One region of the Polaromonas sp. P4_F9 genome, then DNA from elsewhere that is predicted to be linked to it. Evidence: predicted binding sites of a transcription regulator. Region 1 holds the regulator's gene; the other holds the start of a gene.

What was found. The regulator LexA, encoded in region 1, represses DNA repair genes until DNA is damaged. The targets are predictions, from matches to a motif close to ACTGTATNNNNATACAGT.
Region 2: a site for LexA is predicted at 2,238-2,255, ahead of recA (recombinase RecA). Genes of this name have one in related genera too.

Annotation. Positions count from the first base shown of each region.
Region 1 covers NZ_JBFUJT010000022.1:13,414-20,619, reverse strand. Annotated here, with positions in the region: gene lpxK (tetraacyldisaccharide 4'-kinase) at 1-1,068, shown strand, start outside; gene AC1DUB_RS18665 (Trm112 family protein) at 1,049-1,231, shown strand; gene kdsB (3-deoxy-manno-octulosonate cytidylyltransferase) at 1,260-2,027, shown strand; gene adk (adenylate kinase) at 2,221-2,877, shown strand; gene AC1DUB_RS18650 (asparaginase) at 2,943-3,893, opposite strand; gene lexA (transcriptional repressor LexA) at 4,079-4,783, shown strand; gene AC1DUB_RS18640 (hypothetical protein) at 4,934-5,302, shown strand; gene AC1DUB_RS18635 (D-2-hydroxyacid dehydrogenase family protein) at 5,493-6,500, shown strand; gene AC1DUB_RS18630 (3-hydroxyacyl-CoA dehydrogenase) at 6,736-7,206, shown strand, end outside.
Region 2 covers NZ_JBFUJT010000038.1:3,025-10,230, reverse strand. Annotated here, with positions in the region: gene AC1DUB_RS24185 (sensor histidine kinase) at 1-359, opposite strand, end outside; gene AC1DUB_RS24180 (response regulator) at 592-1,266, opposite strand; gene AC1DUB_RS24175 (MarR family winged helix-turn-helix transcriptional regulator) at 1,627-2,133, opposite strand; gene recA (recombinase RecA) at 2,320-3,444, shown strand; gene recX (recombination regulator RecX) at 3,571-4,044, shown strand; gene AC1DUB_RS24160 (sensor histidine kinase) at 4,085-5,461, opposite strand; gene AC1DUB_RS24155 (response regulator) at 5,445-6,125, opposite strand; gene AC1DUB_RS24150 (ABC transporter substrate-binding protein) at 6,200-7,206, shown strand, end outside.

The DNA.
Region 1 (7,206 bases):
CGGCCGGCTCTGCCTTCACAAAATGGCGAGAAACGCGTGAGAAACCTGTTGGTGAGGGCCTGGCTCACACGAGGCTGGCTGGCCTGCCTGCTCTGGCCGCTCGCGCAGCTCCACGGCTTGGCCGTGCGCCTGCGCCGGACCTTGTACCGCAGCGGCATGCTCGAATCCTGTCGTTTTGCGGTTCCGGTGATCGTGGTCGGCAATGTCGTGGCCGGTGGCGCGGGCAAAACACCGCTGGTGTTGGCCCTGGTGCGGCATTTGCAGGCGCAGGGCCTGCACGTGGGCGTGGTGTCACGCGGCTATGGACGGTCCGGACATGAAAGTCTGGAAGTTGGTGCCGGGACACCTGCGGCCCAGTCGGGTGATGAACCGGCCCTTATAAAACGGGTGACAAGCGCTCCTGTTTTTGTGGCAAAAAAAAGGACGGATGCCGTGCGCCTGCTGCTGGCGGCATACCCCTCCACGGCCGTCGTGGTGTGCGACGACGGCTTGCAGCACTACGCCCTTCAGCGGGATATTGAAATTGCCGTGTTTGATGACCGGGGGGTCGGCAACGGCTGGTTGCTGCCGGCCGGCCCGCTGCGCGAACCGTGGCCAGAGCGCCGGCAACAAGGCCTGAACCTGGTGCTGCACACCGGCCTGAAGCCAGCCTTTGAAGGATTCACCTCCAGCCGGCAACTGGCCGACCATGCCATTGCGGCCGACGGCAGCCAGATCGCCTTGGCCGCGCTGCAGGGCAGGCCCCTTGTGGCACTGGCCGGTATTGCCAATCCCGAAGCCTTTTTTGCCATGCTCAGGGCGCGCGGCCTGGTACTGGAGCAGACCCTGTCATTGCCCGACCATCACGACTTTGGCGCCGATGATCTCGCGGCTTGCGCAGGCAAGACAGTCCTGTGCACCGAGAAGGATGCGGTCAAACTGTTTGGCAAGCCGGGCCTGGCGCCATTACACCTTTTGGCCATTCCGCTGGTGTTTTCGCCCGAACCGGCCTTTTTTGGGGCGCTTGATGCACTGTTGGCGCCCCTGCTTTCTCAATTACCATCAAGCCATGGATACCAAACTGCTTGAACTGCTGGTCTGCCCCGTGACGAAGGGCCCCCTGGTCTACGACCGGGAAAAACAGGAACTCATCTCCCGCAGCGCACGGCTGGCCTACCCGGTGCGTGACGGACTGCCCGTGCTGCTGGAAAATGAAGCCCGAACCCTGACCGACGAGGAGCTGGGACTGTGACGGTTGCCAATTTCCTGCCCGCATGAGCATGAGTTTCACCGTCCTCATCCCGGCCCGCCTGGCCTCTACGCGCCTGCCCAACAAACCCCTGGCCGACATCGGTGGCACACCCATGGTGGTGCGGGTGGCGCAGCGTGCCATGCAAAGTACCGCCGCCAGCACGGTGGTCGCCACCGACAGCGCCGACATCATCGAAAAATGCAAAGCGTTCGGCATTGCCGCGGTCCTGACGCGTGCCGACCACCCCAGCGGCAGCGACCGGCTGGCGGAAGCCTGCACCGCGCTCGGCCTGGCTGACGATGACATCGTCGTGAACGTGCAGGGTGATGAGCCCCTGATCGACCCGGCCCTCATCGACGCCGTGGCGCACCTGCTCAATGAACGACCTGACTGCGCCATGAGCACGGCAGCGCATTCGATTGACCAGATGGCTGACCTGCTCAATCCCAATATCGTCAAGGTGGTGCTGGATGCGCGGCAGACTGCGCTGTACTTCAGCCGCTCGCCGATTCCCGCGGCACGCGACTTCGCCGGCAAACCTTGGTGGGAAGATGGCGAAAAGGGCAGCAAACTGCCCAAACCGCTGCGCCACGTCGGCATTTATGGCTACCGCGTCGGCTTTCTGCGGCAGTTTCCCACCCTGCCCCAGGCTCCGCTAGAGCAACTGGAGTCACTGGAACAATTGCGCGCCCTCTGGCATGGGTACCGGATTGCCGTGCACATTACCGATAAGGCACCGGGCCTGGGTGTGGATACGCCGGAAGATCTGGCCAGGGCACGCGAGCTCTTTTCATAGCGGCCAGCCAGCTCACCCCGGCGTCTGTGTAAGCTGCCGTCAGGGGTGTACATGCTATCCTTGTACAAAAAGCAGGGGTGAGGTTTGCATGACGTGCTGGCAGCCCTCAACACCTGTCAAGCAGCCCATGGAGATACCGGCGCGCCGAACTCCCGGGTTGACTTCCTGAATTCATAAAAATCCGAGGACATCCATGAGACTGATTTTGTTAGGCGCGCCTGGCGCGGGCAAGGGGACGCAAGCGACCTTCATCTGCCAAAAATACGGCATCCCCCAGATTTCCACCGGTGACATGCTGCGTGCAGCCGTCAAGGCAGGAACCCCGCTAGGCATTGAAGCCAAAAAAGTCATGGACGCTGGCGCGCTCGTGAGCGATGACCTGATCATCAACCTGGTGAAGGAACGCATCGCCCAGCCCGACTGCGCCAATGGCTTCCTGTTTGACGGTTTTCCCCGCACTATTCCACAAGCCGACGCCATGAAAGCTGCCGGCGTGAAGATTGACTATGTGCTTGAAATCGATGTGCCTTTTGAAGCCATCATCGAGCGCATGAGCGGGCGCCGCTCGCACACGGCCTCGGGCCGCACCTACCACGTGAAATACAACCCGCCCAAAGTCGAAGGCAAGGATGATGTCACCGGTGAGCCGCTGATCCAGCGCGAAGACGACAAGGAAGAGACCGTGCGCAAGCGGCTGGAGGTTTACAGCGCGCAAACCCGCCCACTGGTGGAGTACTACTCAAGCTGGGCGAAAACTTCGCCCCACGCCGCCCCCAAATACCGCGCGATCAGCGGCATGGGCGGTGTCGATGAAATCACGGAAAGAGCCTTCAAGGCCCTGTCGAGCTGAGACGGCCGGCCCAAGCCTCATCGGGCCGTTCTCCTGCGTTCTTCTGAACGGCATGCAACCGGGCCTCAGCTCAGCAGTCGGAGCATCAGGTCTACCCGCGCCTTCACCGGGCTGAGCCCCTTTGAATCGGGAATGAGATCCCCCGGTTTGGGCAGCACCTGGCCGTTGGGGCAGCGCGTGGCGCGAACCACTGTGACGCCACTGGCCTGTGCCTTGAGCAAAGCAGCCTCCAGCGCATGATGGATGGTGCCGTTGCCCGTTGTGGCGACGACCAGGCCCTGCACGCCCCGCGACATCAGGGCTTCCACCACTGCGCCACTGGCACCGGCATGGCTCATGACGATCTCAACATGCGGCCAGTCAGCCTCGCTGCCCAAGGCCGTTATTGTTTTCAGGGTGTCCGGTGCCCGGTTTTCGTCTGCTTCAGGCCAACTCCTCAATAACCTCAGGCGCCCCTCTTCGACATAGCCCAGCGGGCCCGCATCACCCGAACTGAAGGCGTCCAGCCGGTAGGGATGTACCTTCTGCACGTCCCGCGCAGTATGGATGGTGCCGGCGCATACGGCCACCACGCCCCTGGCCCCGGTGTGGCGGGCCACGGCCACGGCATCCAGCATGTTCTGCGGGCCGTCCGGTACCAGGGCCGTTGCCGGACGCATGGCACAGGTCAGCACCACCGGCTTGGCGGGGCTGCACACCGCCTGTAAAAAATACGCGGTTTCTTCCAGCGTGTCGGTGCCGTGGACAATGACGATCCCCTCGACATCGGGCTGCGCCAGAAAGTGGTTGACGCGCCCGGCCAGCGTCGCCCACACCGCAAAGCTCATGTCCTTGCTATCGAGCTGCGCAACCTGCTCGGTGACCACAGGGCCGGCTTCGGCCAGCCCGGGAATCGCCGCCACCAGCTGATCAATACCAACCTCTGCGGCGGTGTAGCCGATGTTGTCCGAGGCGGTCGCGGCCCGGCCGGCAATCGTGCCGCCGGTACCCAAAATCACAATGGTTTGACGATTCATAAGAAGGATGAGAAGGGACTTGCGCTCTTTGAAAAACTGGATGAAAATACAGGTACTGGATATTAAAACAGGTAAATACGACAATTAATACGACAAGGTGAATGCAGCAGGCAAGGTACGCGGTCATCCCCAGCGGGCCGGTGCATCCAACCCAATCCAGGCTGACGAATCAAGGAGTCCCGGTCATGAGCATCCTGAACGAATTTCCGCATTTATCCTCCGAAGGTCCCAAGCTCACAGCTCGGCAGCAGCAAATCCTGGAATTGATCCAGAGTGCCATCGCCCGCACCGGCGCTCCGCCAACCCGCGCCGAAATCGCCAACGAATTGGGCTTCAAATCCGCCAACGCCGCTGAAGAGCACCTGCAAGCCCTGGCCCGCAAAGGCGTGATTGAACTGGTCAGCGGCACCTCGCGCGGCATACGCCTGCGCAGCGACACCTTGCGCTCCATCCACGAATCCAGAATCAAACAGTTTTCCCTGCCGTTGCAAAGCCTGGCCCAACTCGCCCTGCCTCTGGTGGGGCGGGTTGCTGCTGGCAGCCCGATTCTCGCGCAGGAACACATCGAGCAGACCTATTATTTTGAAAGCAGCCTGTTTCAGCGGCAACCTGATTACCTGCTCAAGGTGCGCGGCATGAGCATGCGGGATGCCGGCATCATGGACGGCGATCTGCTGGCCGTCAAACAGGCCAAGGAAGCCAGGAACGGCCAAATTGTCGTGGCCCGTATCGGCGATGAAGTGACGGTCAAGCGTTTTCGGCGCACCAAGCATCTGATTGAATTGTTGCCTGAGAACCCGGATTTCAAAACCATTGTGGTCGAGCCCGGCGAACCCTTCGAACTCGAAGGCCTCGCAGTTGGTTTGATCCGCAACACCATGCTCATCTAGCCAACCCCTTTCTGGTCGCGCGACAGGTGGCGGGCGTTTGGTCATTGATTGGCCAACACCCTGGCGTTGCGGCCCCACTGGCGATTTAGCCAGCCCGAAATCCTGCCTGTAAACATTGGGGCGCAAGCCTCTCTAATTCAGGAGTTCATCATGGGAATCGTCAGTTTTTCAAATTCACCCGTATTCTCGGTTTTGCTTGCCCCCATGCAGGCCTTGGCGGCGTGGTTTGTGCCTGCGAAGTCCACTTCAGAGCCGTTTTCCGCCCCGGCCCGCACCCGGTGCGCACCTCACCAGTTGGCCGTGCCCTTCAAGCCCGGCTGCATTCCCTCCCGGCGGCGCGTTGCCGCCGCACATGCCGCGGCAGCAAAAACCTCCGCCACCAGCCGCTTGAAGGTGGTGCGCGAGTTTGACGCGGCCGTCGGCCCCGCTTGCGCTGGCCGCATGGTCATATCCGGTCGCATGTCTGACGTCTGTGCAGAACTCGAGCGCATGGCTCAACGTGAGACCGCAGTCCAGTGAAGCCGGTGCACCTATGACACTTTGAGCCTGCCACGGCGTTAGCCCACGGCTCCGTGGCACCGTGGCGCCGCGCACTCACCGGCCCCTGAACTGCAGGGGCATGGGGGACAGGTTTCCTTCCGATACAAGTTGACGGCTTTCAGGCGCCACGGTTCGGAGGGAAGAAAAATCTTGCAGGCACAATATCGGCATGAATATTGTGATCCTCGATGACTATCAGGATGCCGTGCGAAAACTGAACTGCGCGGCCAAACTGGATGCATACCCTGCCAAGGTCTACACCAACACGGTCAAAGGCATAGGCCAGCTGTCCGTCCGACTCAAGGATGCCGATGTAATCGTGCTGATTCGCGAAAGGACCCAGCTGAACAGGCAGGTAATTGAAAAGCTGCCCAAACTCAAGCTGATTGCCCAGACCGGCCGCGTTGGCAGCCATATTGATATTGCAGCCTGCACCGAGCGCGGCATTGCGGTGGCGGAAGGCATTGGGTCACCGACCGCGCCTGCCGAGTTGACTTGGGCACTGGTGATGGCTGCGATGCGCCGCATTCCCCACTACGTATCACACCTGAAACACGGCGCCTGGCAGCAAGCCGGCCTCAAGGCCGCCTCCATGCCGCCCAATTTTGGCCTTGGCTCAGTTCTCAAGGGCAAGACACTGGGGGTGTGGAGCTACGGCAAGATCGGACAAATCATCGCCGGCTATGGCCGGGCGTTTGGCATGCGCGTGATCGTCTGGGGTCGGGAAGCATCACGCGAGCGGGCGCAGGCTGACGGCTTTGAAATTGCCGACAGCAAAGCCGAATTTTTTGAGCAAAGCGACGTGCTCAGTTTGCATCTGCGTCTGCATGATGAAACACGCGGCATCGTGACCCTCGAAGATTTGTCGCGCATGAAACCAACTGCCTTGCTGGTCAATACCTCGCGGGCCGAGTTGATCGAGCCTGAGGCCCTGATTGCCGCGCTCAACCGCGGACGCCCCGGACTGGCGGCTGTTGATGTCTTTGAGTCCGAACCGATTTTGCAAGGCCACGCACTGCTGCGCCTGGAAAACTGCATTTGCACACCGCACATCGGCTATGTGGAGCAGGACAGTTATGAAATGTATTTCGGGGCGGCCTTTGACAATGTTGTGAACTTCATCAAGGGAACACCGACGAACATCGTCAACCCCGGTGCCCTGCAAGTGCGCCGCTAATTTGCCCTGATGCCGGGTACTGCCAGCACTGGGCCGGCACCGGAGGCCGGAGCCAATGGCCACCAGCCTCAGCCGGAATCCGCTTTTTTCTGTTGCCCGGGTTTCTCCCTCAAGATATCCTGCGGTTGCGCAACCGGCGCATGCCAGAGGCAGTCGCAGCCGGGCACTCCAAATTCTCGCGAACAGGATTGCGGCACAGTTCTGTTCTTTGCGCCCTGCGTAATAATCCTTTTCCATGAAACCAATTTACAAAACCGTTGGCATTGTTGGCACAGGCGCCATGGGCCGTGGCATTGCCCAGATTGCCACGCAAGCCGGGAGCGTCGTCAAGTTGATGGACAACCAGGCGGGTGCGGCAGAAAAGGCGCGGGAGGCCATCTGCGCGCAGTGGGACAAGCTGGTGGAAAAAGGCCGGATGGAAACCACCGCTGCGACCAGCCACAAGGCCAGCCTTCTGACGGCCGGCACGCTGGCCGATCTGGCGGACTGCGATCTGATTGTGGAAGCCATTGTGGAGCGGCTGGACGTCAAGAAAGCCCTGTTCGCCGAACTCGAGACCATCGTGTCGGCGCAAACCGTTCTTGCGACCAACACCTCGTCGCTATCCGTGACCGCCATTGCGGCCGCGCTCAAACACCCGGAACGCTTTGCCGGCTACCACTTTTTCAATCCCGTTCCGCTGATGAAGGTGGTGGAGGTCATCGCC
Region 2 (7,206 bases), on a different contig from region 1:
CCGTTGGTGGGCTTGTCCTCATCCGGCGGCAGGGGCAAGTCGTGTTCGCCGCTCAGGTACTCGCCGTGCGTGCCCACCACCTGGTAGTAAACCAGGTCGGTGTCGTCGGCACGCAAAATTTCGCGCGCCGGTGCGGTCAGGTTGAACTGCACCTGGTTGTTCCTGACCACCACCAGCTTGGCCAGCGCCTGCACGTTGTATTCCAGCGCGCGGTCAAAAGGCTTGCCGGCAATGTTTTGCGCCACCAGCCAGGTCAGCGCCAGGCTGATCGGCCACAACAGCAGCAGCGGCGTGAGCATCCAGTCGAGGATCTCGCCAAACAGGCTGCGCCGCTCACGCTGGAAGAGTCTTAAAGCCAAATAGGCCCCCACGTTCGCTCACTGCGTGTAGCTCTCTGCCCCCCGAGGGGGCCGCTGCGCCTGCGGCCCGGCAAAGCCGGTTCCGCGGCCCTGACTTGCAGGCCCATGCCTATCCAACTGTGCGAATCCGCCTTCGCAAGCTCAAGCCGCAGGGCCGGCTTTGCCGGACTGCAGGCGGGCGGCCCCCTCGGGGGGCAGCGAACCACACGCAGTGGGGAGCGTGGGGGCACCATCAGTTTGGGATTTTCTCAAGGCAGTAGCCCAGGCCGCGCACCGTCGCAATGCGTATCGGCCCCTTTTCAATCTTCTTGCGCAGGCGGTGGATATAGACCTCAATGGCGTTGTTGCTGACTTCCTCGCCCCACTCGCACAGGCGCTCGACCAGCTGGTCCTTGCTCACCAGGCGGCCGGCGCGTTGCAGCAGCACTTCCAGCAAGCCCAACTCGCGGGCCGACAGCTCCAGCATCTGGCCATCAATGGTGGCGACCCGCCCGGCCTGGTCATAGACCAGCGGCCCGTGCTTGATGGTGCTGCTGGCGCCGCCCATGCCGCGGCGGGTCAGGGCGCGCACGCGCGCTTCGAGTTCCTGCAGTGAAAAGGGCTTGGCCATGTAGTCGTCCGCGCCGTAGTCCAGGCCCTTGACGCGTTCTTCCACGCTGTCGGCCGCGGTGAGTATCAGCACCGGCAGTGCCGAGCCGCGCGCACGCAGCCTTTTCAGCACTTCCAGCCCATGCATGCGCGGCAGGCCCAGGTCGAGAATCAGCAAATCAAATTCCGTGTTGGTGAGCAGCGCGGCATCGGCCTCGGTGCCGCTCGCTACATGGTCCGCCGCCGCGCCCGACGCGCGCAGGGTGCGCAGCAGGCCATCGGCTAGAACCTGGTCGTCTTCGGCAATCAGAATACGCATGGCTGTCTCCAGATATCAGCCCGCGGCAGGGCCTGCGGACAGTGTTTTTTGGTTCTCGGTCAAATTCTAGGCTTTTGCGGTCATGGGTTTGCTTACGGAATAGAGCCCCCACGCTTTTCACTGCGTGTAATGCGCTGCCCCCCGAGGGGGCGCTGCGCCTGCGGCCCGGCTAAGCCGGTTCCGCGGCCCCGGTTGGAAGGGATACGCCCCCATGGTCGCTCACTTCACACCCGATCGTCCTGAGCCTGTCGAAGGATGCCCCCCGAGGGGGCCGCTGCGCCTGCGGTCTGGCCCTTCGACAAGCTCAGGACAGGCCAAAGCCAGTCCCGCGGCCCTGGCTGGAGTGGGAGGTGGATCCCTTCAAGCGCCTGCGTATGCCTCCAGCCCGAGCGCCACCACCGTCGCCACATCGGCCCCCACCGCCTGCCGGAACTCCTCTTCGGTCTGGCGCACCGCGCGCCGGAAGGCGTCCAGCCAGAGCAGACCCGATTCGGTGAACATCACGCGGCGCGCCCGTTTGTCATGGGGATCGGGCTGGCGCGTGACCAGCCCCCAGGCCTCGCACTGGTCGACCAGATCGCCCATGGCCTGTTTGCTCATGCCGGCGCTCGTCGCCAGGTCTGTCAGGCGCGAGCCGCCCACCGCCAGGTGCCGCGTGATGTGGATATGGGCGGCGCCCACCTGGTTGCGGGCCGCCAGATTGGACAGTGCCAGCGGCACGTCCGCATTGCTGGCCATCAGTGACAGCACGCGTTCGTCAAAGCGGCGCAGGGCGTGGCCGAGCAGGCGCCCCAGGTGGGTGAGGCGCCAGCCGGGTTCGACGACACCGGGTGGGCTGGTCATCGTCTGGGCATCCATGTTGGGCATCCGGATATGGTAGCCCAAGGTAGTGCAATTAATCAGGAAAACTGACTAAAAATATGGTTTACTTATTTTTATAGCGCCCATAAAGTACTGGTCATGCATCCAGCGCTGTAATTAAAAGCAGAAACGGCTGGGAACCCTGCAAAGAGTTTTAATTCTTTTAAGTTATTGATTTTCAAGGAGTTTTTTATGGAACTGACCAGCAAACTGAATCCCGCCCAAAACCCTGCGCAAACCGCCGCCCTGAACACCGAAAAGGCCAAGGCCCTGCAAGCCGCGCTGGCCCAGATCGAAAAGCAGTTCGGCAAGGGCACCATCATGAAGCTGGGTGCTGGCGAGGTGATCGAGGACATCCAGGTGGTCTCCACTGGTTCGCTGGGCCTGGACATTGCGCTGGGCGTCGGCGGCCTGCCGCGCGGCCGGGTGGTTGAAATCTACGGCCCGGAGTCGTCGGGCAAAACCACGCTGACCTTGCAGGTGATTGCCGAAATGCAAAAACTGGGCGGCACCTGCGCCTTCGTCGACGCCGAGCACGCGCTGGACATCCAGTACGCGCAAAAGCTGGGCGTCAACCTGCAGGAACTGCTGATCAGCCAGCCCGACACCGGCGAGCAGGCCCTGGAAATCGTTGATTCGCTGACCCGCTCAGGCGCGGTGGACCTGATCGTGGTCGACTCGGTGGCGGCGCTCACGCCCAAGGCCGAACTTGAAGGCGAAATGGGCGATTCACTGCCCGGCCTGCAGGCCCGCCTGATGAGCCAGGCACTGCGCAAGCTGACCGCCACCATCAAGAAGGCCAACTGCATGGTGATCTTCATCAACCAGATCCGCATGAAGATCGGTGTGATGTTCGGCTCGCCCGAAACCACGACCGGCGGCAATGCGCTGAAGTTCTACGCGTCGGTGCGTCTGGACATCCGCCGCATAGGCTCCATCAAGAAAGGCGAAGAGGTGATCGGCAACGAAACCCGCGTCAAGGTGGTCAAGAACAAGGTGGCGTCGCCCTTCAAGACGGCGGAGTTCGACATCCTGTATGGCGAGGGCATCAGCCGCCTGGGCGAGGTGCTGGACCTGGGTGTGGCCGGCCACATCGTCGAGAAAGCCGGCGCCTGGTATGCCTTCAACGGCGAAAAAATCGGCCAGGGCCGCGACAACTCGCGTGAATTCCTCAAGGAGAACCCGGACCTCGCGATTGAAATCGAAAACAAGGTGCGCGAGTCGCTGGGCGTGCCGCTGATCGCCGTGGCCGCCGAGACGGGCGACAAGCCGGAGAAGGCCGTCAAGGCCGAAAAACCCACCAAGGCCGCCGCCTGATCCGGCTTTTTACAGGGCAAGTCAGGCGTGGATTTTAAGGTGACGGCTGTGGAGGGCTATGAAAATAATAGCAACTGCGTGCCGCCACAAGCCTTGTACCCGTGCCCCACGCCTGCCGACCGAGCCATGACCTCCGACAAGCCAGCCGCCCCGACGGGCTTCAAGCTCTCGCTCAAGGGCCGCGCCCTGCGCTTGCTGGCGGCCCGCGAGCATTCGCGGGCCGAGCTGGAACGCAAGCTCACACCCCACGAAGAAACGCCGGGCCAACTGGCGCAGGTGCTCGATGACTTGCAGGCCAAAGACTTCATCAGCGAGGCGCGGGTGGTCGAGTCGGTGATCAACCGGCGCGCCGGCCGCTACGGCGCGGCGCGCATACGCCATGAGCTGCTGAACAAGGGGCTGGGCGCGGAGGTGGTGGCCGGGGCGATGGACAGCCTCAAGGCCGGTGAACTCGAACGAGCCCGCGACATCTGGCGCAAGAAGTTCGATGGCCCGGCCCTGGACGCGGCCGGGCGCGCCAGGCAAATGCGTTTTCTGGCGGCGCGCGGTTTTGGCGGTGACGTGATTCGCCGCGTCGTTTCTCAATCAGAAGACGACTAGGAACTAAATGCAGATGGCGGCGCGGGCGCCGTGTTGGCGCCTACCCGGAATCAGCCTCAACGGGCCAGAGCAACTGAATGTGCAGGCCTTTGCCCTCGGGGCCTTCGCCAAGCGATATTTCGATCCGATGGCGATCGCAGATCTCCTTCGCGATCGCCAGCCCGAGGCCGGTGCCTTGCTCGCCGCTGCCGGCGCTGCGGTAGAAGCGCTCGAAGACCTTGAGGCGCTCGTCGATGGGAATGCCCGGGCCGTTGTCGATTACGCACAAGCGGGGCCGCCCATTGTGCCTATCCACCCGAACGGTGACGTGACCGCCGGGCGGCGTGTAACTGATGGCGTTGTGCACCAGATTTGCGACGAGTTCGCGCAGCAACACAGGTTCGCCGCGCACCAGCACAAGCATGTCGCCTTCGAAACCAAGGTCGATTGATTTCGCCCGCGCCAAAACCAGCATCTCGAAGGTCTGATTGCGTGCCAGTTCGGCAAGATCTATTTCTTCGATGTCGAGTGTGCGACCGGGTTCACTCCGTGCCAGGCTCAGTAGCTGGTTCACAAGTCTCTGGGTCGATTGCGTGGACAGGTGAATGCCGCTGACCACGGTGCGCATGTGGTCAAGGTCGGTCTGTTGCAAGGCGTGATCGACCTGGGCGCGCAGCACGGTCAGTGGCGTCTTCAACTGGTGTGATGCGTTGGCGATGAATCGCACCTGGGCATCACTGAGCTGCCGCTGCCGTTCGGTATGCGCGTTGATCGCATGGATCAGGGGCGCTACTTCGCGCGGGACGCTGCGCGTGTCGATTGGCGTCAGGTCGTTCGCGCCGCGCGCGCGTACCTCGTCGCGTAGCCGTTTCAAGGGGGCCAGGCCGCGCTGCACGCCGAAGGCGATGAGCGCGGCCGCCGCTGTGATCAGCAGCAACTGCATTGCCGCCGCATCGGAGACGATGCGGCGCGTAAGCTGGCGCCGGGCGTCCATCGTTTCGGCCACCTGCACGATCAGGGATCGGGGCGCCATATCGTCCACCACCAACCAGGTCAGCGCCACCACGCGGATGTTCTGCCCCTTATAAACTGCGTCATAGAACAGCGGCTCGGTGTCTGGCTGCGTGGCCGGCGGCGGCAGGTCTTTGTAGCCGGTGATGTGGTGGCCATCGGCAAGGCCGGCGACGCGGTAGAAGATACGGTCCTGCGCGTCGGTACGCAGCATTTCCAGCGCAGCATAGGGCAGGTCGGCCACAACCTGGCCGTTTTCCACACTCAGGCGCTCACCGATCACGAGCGCCGAACCGAGCAGCGTGCGGTCATAGGCTTCGTGAGCCTGCGCCAGGCTGCGCAGGTAGCCAATCGTTGACGCCAGCATCCACAGCCCCAGCGTCGGGATCAACAGCCAGCGCAGCAGCAGGCTACGCAGGCGCGTCATCGGCAACCTCAAGCACGTAACCGAGTCCGCGCAACGTGTGAATGGCCGCGCCGCTGCCGTCGATCCGGCGGCGCACACGGTGCACATAGAGCTCCAGCGCGTCGTTGCTGAGGACGGCGTCGCTGGTGCACAGGCGCTGGGTCAGCAGCAGCTTGTTGACCGGCCGGCCCGCGTGGACGATCAGGGCTTCCAGCAGGTCGTGCTCGCGTGGCGGCAAGTCCAGGTGCCGCGCGCCGAGCGCGAAGCGGCGCGATACCGTGTTGAATTCCAGCGCCGCCACGCGTAGCACCGCGTCGACCGAGCCGATCGAGCGCCGGTGCAGGGCGCGCAGGCGCGCTTCCAGTTCGGAAAGGTCGAACGGCTTGGGCAGGTAGTCGTCGGCACCGGCGTTCAGGCCCTGAACCCGGTCGTGGGTGTCGCCGTTGGCAGTGAGTACCAGCACTGGCACCTTGTCGCCGCGCTTGCGCAGGCGGCACAGGATTTCGAAACCACCCATGCGCGGCAACGCCAGGTCGAGCACCACGACGTCGAAGCTGCGTTCCTGCAATAGCGTATCGGCCAGCACGCCGTCGGCGCAGGATTCGACCTCGATGCCCAGCACCCCGAGCGATTGCTGCAGCGTCTGCACCAGTTGCAGGTGGTCCTCGATCAACAGGATGTGCATGGCGGGCTGGATGAATCACCGTCGACAGGGCCGGGGGTGCCCCGGGGCTCACGCAGGCGGTGCAAGCGTGCACGGTGATAATACCTCCCAGGAGACTTACGATGCCATTGAACCGCAGGGTGATCGGGGCCGGCTTGCTGGGCCTGGCGGCAAGTTCCATCGCGGCTGCGGCCGTCAGGGGCGGCGCCAGCGCGGCATCGGGCGCCCAGCGTGTGCGGGTTCTTGCGGCGACGGACCGGCACGCCATCGAGCCGCTGATCGCCGATTTCGAGCGCCGGCACGCCGGCCTGCAGGTAGACTACATCGAGCTCGGCAGCATGGCCCTGTACGAGCGCTTCCTGCGCCAGGGCGACGATGCACCCGATCGCGCCGACGTGCTGTGGAGTTCGGCTATGGATCTGCAGATCAAGCTGGTCAACGACGGCCACGCGCAGCGCTACGAAAGCCCGCACGCGCCAAACTTGCCCAAGTGGGCGGTCTGGAAGCACGAAGCCTATGGCACCACCCATGAACCGGTCGGGATGGCCGTGAACCGCCAGCTGCTGGCGGCCGGCGAAGTGCCGCGCACGCGTGCGGCTCTGGCCGCGTTGCTGCTGGCCGATACGCCGCGCTGGCGCGGCCGGGCCGCCACGTTCGACATCGCGCGGGCCGGTATCGGGTTCCTGGCCGCGGCGCAGGACGCGCTGGCCTCGCCGCGCTACTGGGAACTGGTGCGCGCCCTGGGCCAATGCCAGGCACGCCTGCATACCGGCACGCAGGGCATGCTCGAAAGCGTGGCGGCAGGCGAAGCGATGCTCGCCTACAACGTGCTGGGGAGCTATGCGCAGGCGTTCGCGCGCAGCCAGCCGGAGATCGGTGTCACCTATTTCCAGGACTACACGCTGGTGGTCTCGCGAGTGGCCTTCATCGCCCGCACCGCGCCCAATCCGCAAGGCGCCCGCCTGTGGCTCGACCACCTGCTGTCGGCGCCCGGCCAGGACCTGCTGGCTGCCGGCGGCTTGCCCGCCGTGCGGACGGGCGCCATGCAAAGCCCGCCGCAGGGCATCGCCTTCAGGCCGGTCGCGCTCGGCCCCGGCCTGCT